3 regions of the Aminobacter sp. Piv2-1 genome follow, and region 3 is predicted to be linked to each of the others. Evidence: predicted binding sites of a transcription regulator. Region 3 holds the regulator's gene; each other region holds the start of a gene.
The links. The regulator HrcA, encoded in region 3, represses chaperone genes, less so after heat shock. The targets are predictions, from matches to a motif close to GTTAGCACTCNCNNNNNGNGAGTGCTAAC.

Region 1: a site for HrcA is predicted at 1,908-1,936, ahead of groES (co-chaperone GroES). Genes of this name have one in related genera too.
Region 2: a site for HrcA is predicted at 1,060-1,088, ahead of groES (co-chaperone GroES). Genes of this name have one in related genera too.

The regions. Positions count from the first base shown of each region.
Region 1 covers NZ_JARKMU010000012.1:70,229-73,499, reverse strand. The annotation lists gene AmiPiv_RS20355 (Hsp20 family protein) at 1-228, opposite strand, end outside; gene AmiPiv_RS20345 (DUF982 domain-containing protein) at 788-934, shown strand; partial or broken gene AmiPiv_RS24780 (DUF982 domain-containing protein) at 950-1,108, shown strand; gene AmiPiv_RS20340 (usg protein) at 1,102-1,380, opposite strand; gene AmiPiv_RS20335 (hypothetical protein) at 1,400-1,747, opposite strand; gene groES (co-chaperone GroES) at 2,093-2,407, shown strand; gene groL (chaperonin GroEL) at 2,467-3,271, shown strand, end outside.
Region 2 covers NZ_JARKMU010000001.1:46,578-49,848, forward strand. The annotation lists gene AmiPiv_RS00245 (DUF982 domain-containing protein) at 1-259, shown strand, start outside; gene AmiPiv_RS00250 (usg protein) at 253-531, opposite strand; gene AmiPiv_RS00255 (hypothetical protein) at 551-898, opposite strand; gene groES (co-chaperone GroES) at 1,244-1,558, shown strand; gene groL (chaperonin GroEL) at 1,620-3,251, shown strand.
Region 3 covers NZ_JARKMU010000002.1:90,982-94,252, reverse strand. The annotation lists gene AmiPiv_RS04250 (VOC family protein) at 1-58, opposite strand, end outside; gene rph (ribonuclease PH) at 251-967, opposite strand; gene hrcA (heat-inducible transcriptional repressor HrcA) at 1,113-2,183, shown strand; gene AmiPiv_RS04235 (hypothetical protein) at 2,207-2,392, shown strand; gene AmiPiv_RS04230 (Hsp70 family protein) at 2,464-3,271, opposite strand, start outside.

The DNA of each region.
Region 1 (3,271 bases), on a different contig from region 3:
GGTCACCAGAAGCATGTTCTGCTCCTGCGTCATCGACAACTCGTCCTGGCTGAATCCCGCCACCGCCATGGTGATGCGGTAGGCATCCTCGCCGGTCCTAGCGATATCGTAAGGGGGCCAGTTGTCGATAGTCGTTGTCGCCCGGCTCGCGTTTTCGAGCAGGTTAAATACGCGGTCGAAGCCGATGCTCGACCGATAGAGCGGGGAAAAGTCGAATGCTGTTCTCATAGCCATATCCTCCATTGAGCAACATGGGTACGAGGAGCGCCAAGAAGCCGGCGCTCCCTGACCATGCCGGTCCCGTTCAGCGACCGGCGCCATTGACCTAGGGATCGTTTTTTCGAGCGTCAAGACCCCTTACGCAACCAAAATTGTCGTCGGAACGTCGATCAGACGTGCGACGTTTCCAAACCTCACGTGCTCGGAATGAGTCGCAAATACTGGGAGGCTGCACGATGGCGATTACACGTGGCGAGATCGTATCCATCCTCGGGCCGGTCGACGAGAGTTGATGGGAACCGGAGCATCGGCCGAGGAACTTAGAGAGGCATGGGCTTGGCTCCATAACGACGAGGCGCTGATGGGTGCGGGGCGCGCCCTCTGCCTGGAACCCGAGTGGGCAGGTTGATCGAAATGCTGGAGCCGGACGAGGACGAGGCGTCGCACACCGTCTGAGCCGGCGCATCTTGAACTCGGGTCGCAAGCTGACCAACTCGCTTTGTCGGAAAGGAGCGCTCGCCCTTCAGGTTGCTTCTTCAAAAGACGATCAGAATTGGTGAAGGAAGTGATGAACGACGTCGCGTTTTCGGATCCCGTCATCCTGCATCTGCCCGGCATGAGCGACCGCAAGGTCGCGACCAGCTTTGAAGCGATCGAATGCCTTCAAACCGAATGGCCGCAATGGGCAAGAGGCGGGAACTGGCGCAGCGCGTAGGCAGCCTGTCGCGACGCACTCGACGGATGGTGTGGCGCGAAGTCGGCACGGCGGAGCTTCGTCAAAGCTGCGAACCGGGCGGGGCTTTTGCCGGGCCGGCGACGAGCGGGCGCACCAGCTTGGCACGGGCCGGCACCACGCGAGGCATACGTGGCGGCCAGCGGCCCTCAGTGAATCGCGATGATGCCATCCACGGCCTTCCATTCGGACGGCCGAATCAGGCGATGGTGGGCGACGCGCACCGAGTGCAGCGCGCCCTCCAGCGTTTCCTTCCAGTAGCCTAGAAATCCCCGCAATTCGGGAAATTCAGGCGCCAGATCATACTCCTGCCAGACATAAAGCTGCAGCAGGCTGGGATGGTCGGGCATGTGGTAGTGAATCTCGGCGGTCGTCAGGCCGTAACCTTCCATCTGCATGCGGAACTCCCGGCTCACCACTGCAGCCATTCCCTATCCTTTCTCTGCCTCAAGCATCCAGTCTTTGGCGTTCTGCCCGGCTCATTGCCTCGGTGCGGTCTGATAGCGCCGAACCTAGGCCGTCCAGACGCCGCAGTGCGTGCATGATGCAATCGAACGAGATCGGCTGTTTTACGCCGGGTGGCTGCCTCAGCGCCGGCATGGATTCCACCGCGCAGGCGTCCGAAGCCCAGGATGAGAGGATCGCCCTCTTTTCGTACAGGTCTAGCGTTCCGTCGCGCAGCAGGTCGTCGGGATGCTTGTAGTGACGCGCCGGCGACAGCAACCGGTCGAGCGCGAGGTCGTTGGCTTCGGGAGCCAGTGACGGGATGATCATCGAAAAATCGGTTCGGCTCATCGATATCCTCCTTCCGGTTTGCCGTTCCAAAGCTCCGTTTCGATCACAATTCGAGAAGCCGTGCGTGCCGCATGGCGATGCTAGATTTTGCTCGACCACGGACAAATTTCAAGCCCGCCAGGCGAGTCGAACCGGCAAAATAGCTGCATGTTTTCATGATGCTAGCACTCGGCAGGATCGAGTGCCAAAAAAGTTAGGGGCGCCCTCTTGAAATGGCGAAATCGCAAAACTAGCTCGAAATGCGCGCGATGCCTGATGAAGGGTCGCCGCGCCCCGCACCGGCCCGATATTGCCGGTCCGGTGTGGAGGAACATCAAAATCTGTTTGTCCTGAAGGAGAACGAAAATGGCGTTCCGTCCATTGCACGATCGTGTCCTGGTCCGCCGTATCGAAGCCGACGAAAAGACGGCTGGCGGCATCATCATCCCTGACACCGCGAAGGAGAAACCGCAGGAAGGCGAGGTCATCGCCGTCGGTCCCGGCGCGCGTGACGAGAGCGGCAAGCTCATCGAACTCGATGTGAAGGTCGGCGACCGCATCCTGTTCGGCAAATGGTCCGGCACCGAAATCAAGCTGAACGGTGAGGATCTCCTCATCCTGAAGGAAAGCGATGTGATGGGCGTGATCGACCAGAGCGTCGCGTTCAAGAAGGCCGCGTGATCGGGCCAGAGGAAACCAACCAGTCAACGAAAGCTGCCTAGATTTGAAGGAGTGATCCAATGGCTGCCAAAGAAGTCAAATTTCACACCGAGGCCCGCGAGAAGATGCTGCGCGGCGTCGACATTCTTGCCAATGCGGTCAAGGTGACGCTGGGTCCCAAGGGCCGCAACGTCGTCATCGACAAATCGTTCGGCGCCCCGCGCATTACCAAGGACGGCGTCACCGTCGCCAAGGAGATCGAGCTCGAAGACAAGTTCGAGAACATGGGCGCCCAGATGGTCCGCGAGGTCGCCTCGAAAACCAACGATCTCGCCGGCGACGGCACGACGACCGCGACCGTTCTCGCGCAGGCGATCGTCAGGGAAGGCGCCAAGGCCGTCGCGTCCGGCATGAACCCGATGGACCTGAAGCGGGGCATCGACAAGGCGGTCGACGCCGTCGTTGCCGAGCTGAAAGCCAATGCCCGCAAGGTGACGAAGAACAACGAAATCGCCCAGGTTGGAACCATCTCGGCCAATGGCGACGGCGAGATCGGTCGTTTTCTGGCGGAAGCAATGGAGAAGGTCGGCAACGAGGGCGTCATCACGGTCGAGGAAGCCAAGACCGCCGAGACCGAACTGGAGGTGGTCGAAGGCATGCAGTTTGATCGTGGCTACTTGTCGCCCTACTTCATCACCAACCAGGACAAGATGCGCGTCGAACTGGAAGAGCCGTACGTGCTCATCCACGAGAAGAAGCTCGGCAATCTGCAGGCGCTTCTGCCGGTGCTCGAAGCCGTGGTGCAGTCGGGCAAGCCGCTACTCATCATCGCCGAGGATGTCGAGGGCGAGGCGCTGGCGACGCTCGTCGTCAACAAGCTGCGCG
Region 2 (3,271 bases), on a different contig from region 3:
GGTCGCGACCAGCTTCGAGGCGATCGAATGCCTTCAGAACGAATGGCCGCAATGGGCGCGAGGCAGGAACTGGCGCAGCGCGCAGTCAGCCTGTCGCGACGCACTCGATGGATGGTGTGGCGCGAAGATAGCACGACGAAGCTTCGTCAAAGCCGCGAACCGGGCGGGGCTTTTGCCGGGCCGGCGACGAGCGAACGCACCAGCCTGGCACGGGCCGGCATCATGCGAGGCATACGTGGCGGCCAGCGGCCCTCAGTGAATCGCGATGATCCCATCCACGGCCTTCCATTCGGACGGCCGGATCAGGCGATGGTGGGCGACGCGCACCGAGTGCAGCGCGCCCTCCAGCGTTTCCTTCCAGTAGCCCAGAAATCCCCGCAGTTCGGGAAATTCAGGCGCCAGGTCATATTCCTGCCAGACATAGAGCTGCAGCAGGCTCGGATGATCCGGCATATGGTAGTGAATCTCGGCGGTCGTCAGGCCGTAACCTTCCATCTGCATGCGGAACTCCCGGCTCACCGCTGCAGCCATTCGCTATCCTTTCTCTGCCTCAAGCATCCAGTCTTTGGCGTTCTGCCCGGCTCATTGCCTCGGTGCGGTCTGATAGCGCCGAACCTGGGCCGTCCAGACGCCGCAGTGCGTCCATGATGCAATCGAACGAGATCGGCTGTTTGACGCCGGGTGGCTGCCTCAGCGCCGGCATGGATTCCACTGCGCAGGCATCCGAAGCCCAGGATGAGAGGATCGCTCTCGTTTCGTACAGGTCGAGCGTTCCGTCGCGCAGCACGTCGTCGGGATGCTTGTAGTGACGCGCCGGCGACAGCAACCGGTCGAGCGCGAGGTCATTGGCTTCGGGCGCCAGTGAGGGGATGATCATCGAAAAATCGGTTCGGCCCATCGATATCCTCCTTCCGGTTTGCCGTTCCAAAGCTCCGTTTCGATCTCAATTCGGGAAGCCATGCGTGCCGCATGGCGGCCCTTAGATTTTGCTCGACCACGGGAAAATTTCAAGCCCGTCAAAACGAGCCGAACCGGCAAATAGCTGCATGTTTTCTTGATGCTAGCACTCGGTAGACGTTAGTGCAAAAATTTTCTGGCCAGCCTCTTGAAACTCGAAAATCGCAAAACTAGCTCGAAATGCGCGCGATGCCGGATGAAGGGTCGCCGCACCCCGCACCGAACCGATATTGCCGGTCCGGGTGCGGAGGAACCTCAACATCTGTTTGTCCAAGAGGAGAACGACATGGCGTTCCGTCCATTGCATGACCGTGTCCTGGTCCGCCGTATCGAAGCCGACGAAAAGACGGCTGGCGGCATCATCATCCCTGACACCGCGAAGGAGAAACCGCAGGAAGGCGAGGTCATCGCCGTCGGTCCCGGAGCGCGTGACGAGAGCGGCAAGCTCATCGAACTCGACGTGAAGGTCGGCGACCGCATCCTGTTCGGTAAATGGTCCGGCACCGAGATCAAGCTGAACGGTGAGGATCTCCTCATCATGAAGGAAAGCGATGTGATGGGCGTGATCGACCAGAGCGTCGCGTTCAAGAAGGCCGCGTGAACCGGGCCCAGAAGAAACCAACCAGTCAACGAAAGCTGCCTAGATTTGAAGGAGTGATCCAATGGCTGCCAAGGAAGTCAAATTCCACACCGAGGCCCGCGAAAAGATGCTGCGAGGCGTCGACATCCTCGCGAATGCCGTGAAGGTCACGCTCGGCCCCAAGGGCCGCAATGTCGTGATCGACAAATCGTTCGGGGCTCCCCGCATCACCAAGGACGGCGTCACCGTCGCCAAGGAGATCGAGCTTGAGGACAAGTTCGAGAACATGGGCGCCCAGATGGTCCGCGAGGTCGCCTCGAAGACCAACGACCTTGCCGGCGACGGCACCACGACCGCGACCGTTCTCGCTCAGGCCATCGTCAAGGAAGGCGCAAAGGCTGTCGCATCTGGAATGAACCCGATGGACCTGAAGCGCGGCATCGACAAGGCGGTCGACGCAGTTGTCGCCGAACTGAAGGCCAACGCTCGCAAGGTGACGCAGAACAACGAGATCGCCCAGGTTGGCACGATCTCGGCCAATGGCGATGCCGAGATCGGCCGCTTCCTTGCGGAGGCGATGGAAAAGGTCGGCAATGAGGGCGTGATCACGGTCGAGGAGGCCAAGACCGCCGAGACCGAGCTCGAGGTGGTCGAAGGCATGCAATTCGATCGCGGCTACCTCTCGCCCTACTTCATCACCAATCAGGACAAGATGCGGGTCGAACTGGAAGAGCCGTACGTGCTCATTCACGAGAAGAAGCTCGGCAATCTGCAAGCCATGCTGCCCGTTCTGGAAGCGGTGGTGCAGTCGGGCAAGCCGCTGCTGATCATCGCCGAGGATGTCGAGGGCGAGGCGCTCGCTACGCTGGTCGTCAACAAGCTGCGCGGCGGCCTCAAGGTCGCGGCCGTCAAGGCTCCGGGCTTCGGCGACCGCCGCAAGGCCATGCTGGAGGATATCGCCATCCTGACCGGCGGCACCGCGATCAGCGAGGATCTCGGCATCAAGCTGGAGAACGTGACGCTGCAGATGCTGGGCCGCGCCAAGAAGGTGGTGATCGAAAAGGAGAACACCACCATCGTCGACGGTGTCGGCCGCAAGGAGGAGATCCAGGGCCGCATCGCCCAGATCAAGGCGCAGATCGAGGAGACCACGTCGGACTACGACCGCGAGAAGCTTCAGGAGCGGCTGGCCAAGCTCGCCGGCGGCGTCGCGGTGATCCGAGTCGGCGGCTCGACCGAGGTCGAGGTCAAGGAGCGCAAGGACCGCGTCGACGACGCGCTGCACGCCACCCGTGCGGCGGTCGAGGAAGGCATCCTGCCTGGTGGCGGCGTCGCCCTTCTGAGGGCTGCGAAGGCGTTGGACAATGTCCAGACCGACAATGCCGATCAGAGGACCGGCGTCGAGATCGTGCGGCGGGCCATCGAGACGCCGGCCCGCCAGATCGCCGAAAATGCCGGGGCTGAAGGCTCGATCATCGTCGGCAAGCTGCGCGAGAAAACCGACTTTGCTTGGGGCTGGAACGCCCAGACGAACGAGTTCGGCGATCTCTACAGCCAAGGCGTCATCGACCCGGCCAAGGTCGTGCGCACCGCGCTGCAGGATGCGGCCTCAGTCGCCGGCCTGCTCGTCACCACCGAGGCCATGGTGGCCGAGAAGCCCAAGAAGGAAGCCTCCGCCCCTGCGATGCCAGGCGGCGCCGGAATGGACTTCTGACGAACGGAGAGTGGGCCGTG
Region 3 (3,271 bases):
CCGCGGCGTCGAGGTCGGCGACGTAGAGGGCGGATTCGAGGATGGCGGAGGGTTGCACCTAGACACCCCCCTCTGGCCTGCCGGCCATCTCCCCCGCAAGGGGGGAGATTGGCTGTGGCAGCCGCACCGCCTCAACGTCGAAATCGCAAGAGGATCGCCCGCAGTCGAGCTGCCGATCTCCCCCCTTGCGGGGGAGATGGCCGGCAGGCCAGAGGGGGGTGTCCACGTGCGACGTCATCGCCTTCGTTGCTTACGCCACCGCCATCTGCTGCAGGCTGACCAGCCGCGAGATGCCCTTGCGGGCGAGGCCCATCAGTTGCAGGAATTCTTCTTCCGAGAACGGCACGCCCTCGGCGGTGCCCTGGATCTCGACGATGCCGCCCTTGCCGGTCATGACGAAGTTGGCGTCGGTGCCGGCTGCGGAATCCTCGGGATAGTCGAGGTCGATCACCGCCTGGCCGTCATGGATGCCGCAGGAAATCGCCGCGACATGGTCCTTCAGCACCTTGTCGACGCTGACCATCTGGCGCGCTTCCATCCAGCGCAGGCAATCGTGAAGGGCAATCCAGGCGCCGGTGATCGACGCCGTGCGGGTGCCGCCATCGGCCTGGATCACGTCGCAGTCGACGGTGATCTGGCGCTCGCCCAGGGCCTGCATGTCGACCACGGCGCGCAAGGAGCGACCGATCAGCCGCTGGATCTCCAGCGTGCGGCCGCCCTGCTTGCCGGCCGATGCCTCGCGGCGCATGCGCTCGCCGGTCGAACGCGGCAGCATGCCGTATTCGGCCGTCACCCAGCCCTTGCCGGAATTGCGCATCCAGCCGGGCACCTTTTCCTCGAGGCTCGCCGTGCACAGCACATGCGTGTCGCCGAACTTGACCAGGCACGAGCCTTCGGCGTGCTTGGACACGTTGCGCTCGAAGGAGATGGCGCGCATTTCGTCGAACTGGCGTTTGGAGGGGCGCATGCGGGTTCTTTCTCAGGAATTTGGCAGATGTCGCCGGCTTGTAGCCCCATGCCCACAGGAGCGCAAAGGAAAACAGGCAAGCCGGGCAACGGTTGTGTTCGGGCCGGCGCTGTCTATATCATTCGAGGCGGAGACCAAGAAGAAGATGACCAAAGCGGTTACCGACCCCAGCCTGCAGTCCCTCGACATGCGCTCGCGCGACATCTTCCGGCGCATCGTCGAATCCTACCTGCGCGACGGCGAGCCGATGGGCTCTCGCAACCTGTCGCGCATGCTGCCCTCGTCGCTGTCGCCGGCCACCGTGCGCAACGTCATGAGCGACCTCGAACATCTCGGCCTCGTCTATGCGCCGCACATCTCCGCCGGCCGCCTGCCGACGCAGAAGGGCCTCAGGTTCTTCGTCGACGCCTTCATGGAACTGGGCGACCTCTCCGACGAGGAACGCCGCACCATCGACGCCCAGGTCAAGGCCTCGGGCGACGGCGCCTCGCTCGAGCACATGCTGACCGAGGCGAGCCAGATGCTGTCGGGCCTGTCGCGCGGCGCGGGCCTCGTGCTCGCCACCAAGAACGAGGTGCCGCTCAAGCACATCGAGTTCATCCAGCTGGAGCCGTCGCGGGCGCTCGTGGTGCTGGTGTCGCAGAACGGCGACGTCGAGAACCGTGTCGTCGAGCTGCCGCTGGGCGTCACGCTGTCCCAGCTCCAGGAGGCCACCAACTTCCTCAATGCCCATATCCGCGGCCGCACGCTGGCCGAGGCGCGCACCGAGATCGCCCGCCTCAAGGACGAGACCAAGGCGGCGCTCGACACGCTGTCGCAGCAGCTGGTCGAGAAGGGCCTCGCCGTCTGGGCCGGGGCCGACAGCGGCCTGCCGGCCCGCCTCATCGTGCGCGGCCGCGCCAACCTGCTCGAAAACGTCACCGCCCAGGCCGACATCGAGCTGCTCAAGCACCTGTTCGAGGACATGGAGACCCAGGACGGGCTGATCCAGCTGCTCGACCTCGCCGAGGAAGGTTCGGGCGTGCGCATCTTCATCGGCTCCGAGAACCGGCTGTTCTCGCTTTCGGGCTCGTCGCTGGTGGTGGCGCCCTACCGCGACAAGGACGCCCGCGTCGTCGGCGCGCTCGGCGTCATCGGCCCGACCCGGCTCAACTATGCGCGAATCGTGCCGATGGTGGACTATACGGCGCAGCTTATTTCGCGCATGCTGAGATAGCCGCACAGCCAGGGGAGACCCAGATGGCGCTCGAACAGATCAAGGCCCAGATCGCGGTCCTGTTTCAGGAGATGGTCAACCAGCCCGAGGACGCCCACGAACTGCAGGAGCAGATCCGCGAGAAGCTCGCCGAGCTGCGCGCGCAAGGCCTGCCGCTGCCGCAGGACCTGGTGGAACTCGAACGGCGTCTCGACGCCGACCTTTCATAGCGGCCCAAGCTTCACTTCACGAAGCGCCGGACCACAACCCGGCGCAAGATCAAGCTTCTACGCGAGCCCAGTCAGCCGAACTTGCGCTGGGCATCGAGCGCGAGCCCCATCCCGACGGAGCCGAAGGCATCACCCTGGACGACCTTGGCGCCGGGGACCAACTCGAGGATGCTCTGGCGCGCCAGCGGGATGGCGGTCGAGCCGCCGGTGAGGAAGACGGCGGTGATGTCCTCGGCGCGCACGCCAGCCTCGGCCAGCGTGTCGGCGACGGTGGCGGTGACGCGGCCGACCTCGGCGCGGATGGTGTCCTCCAGCTGCCCGCGGGTGAAGGAAGCGGAGAAGTGAGCACCCGGCAGATCGACCCCGACGGTGGCGCGGTCGGCGTCGGTGAGTTCGATCTTGGCCTTTTCGACCCGGGTGGCGAGCGCGTGGCCGAAACGCTGCTCGACCACCTCGATCATGCGGTCGACGAGGTCGGGCCTGGCCGCCTCGAAGCGGATCTGGCGCAGGTCGAGCTTGGCCTTGGGCGTGTAGAGCAGGTTGATGCGCTGCCACGTTGCCAGGTCGATGAAGTAGCCGGCCGGCAGGTTGCGCTTGCCGTCCTTGGTCGGCGACAGGTAGCCGAGCTCGGGCATGACATGGGCGATCGAGAGCAGGCGGTCGAAATCGGTACCGCCGATGTGGACGCCGCGGTTGGCGAGGATGTCGGCCTTGCGGTCAGGGGCGGCCGCGCGCTCGGGCGAGACGCGGACGATGGAGAAGTCGGAGGTGCCGCCGCCCATGTCGACGATCAGCGCCAGTTCCTCGCCGGTGACGGTGCGCTCGTAGTCGAGGGCGGCCGCGATCGGCTCGAACTGGAAGTCGATGTGCTTGAAGCCC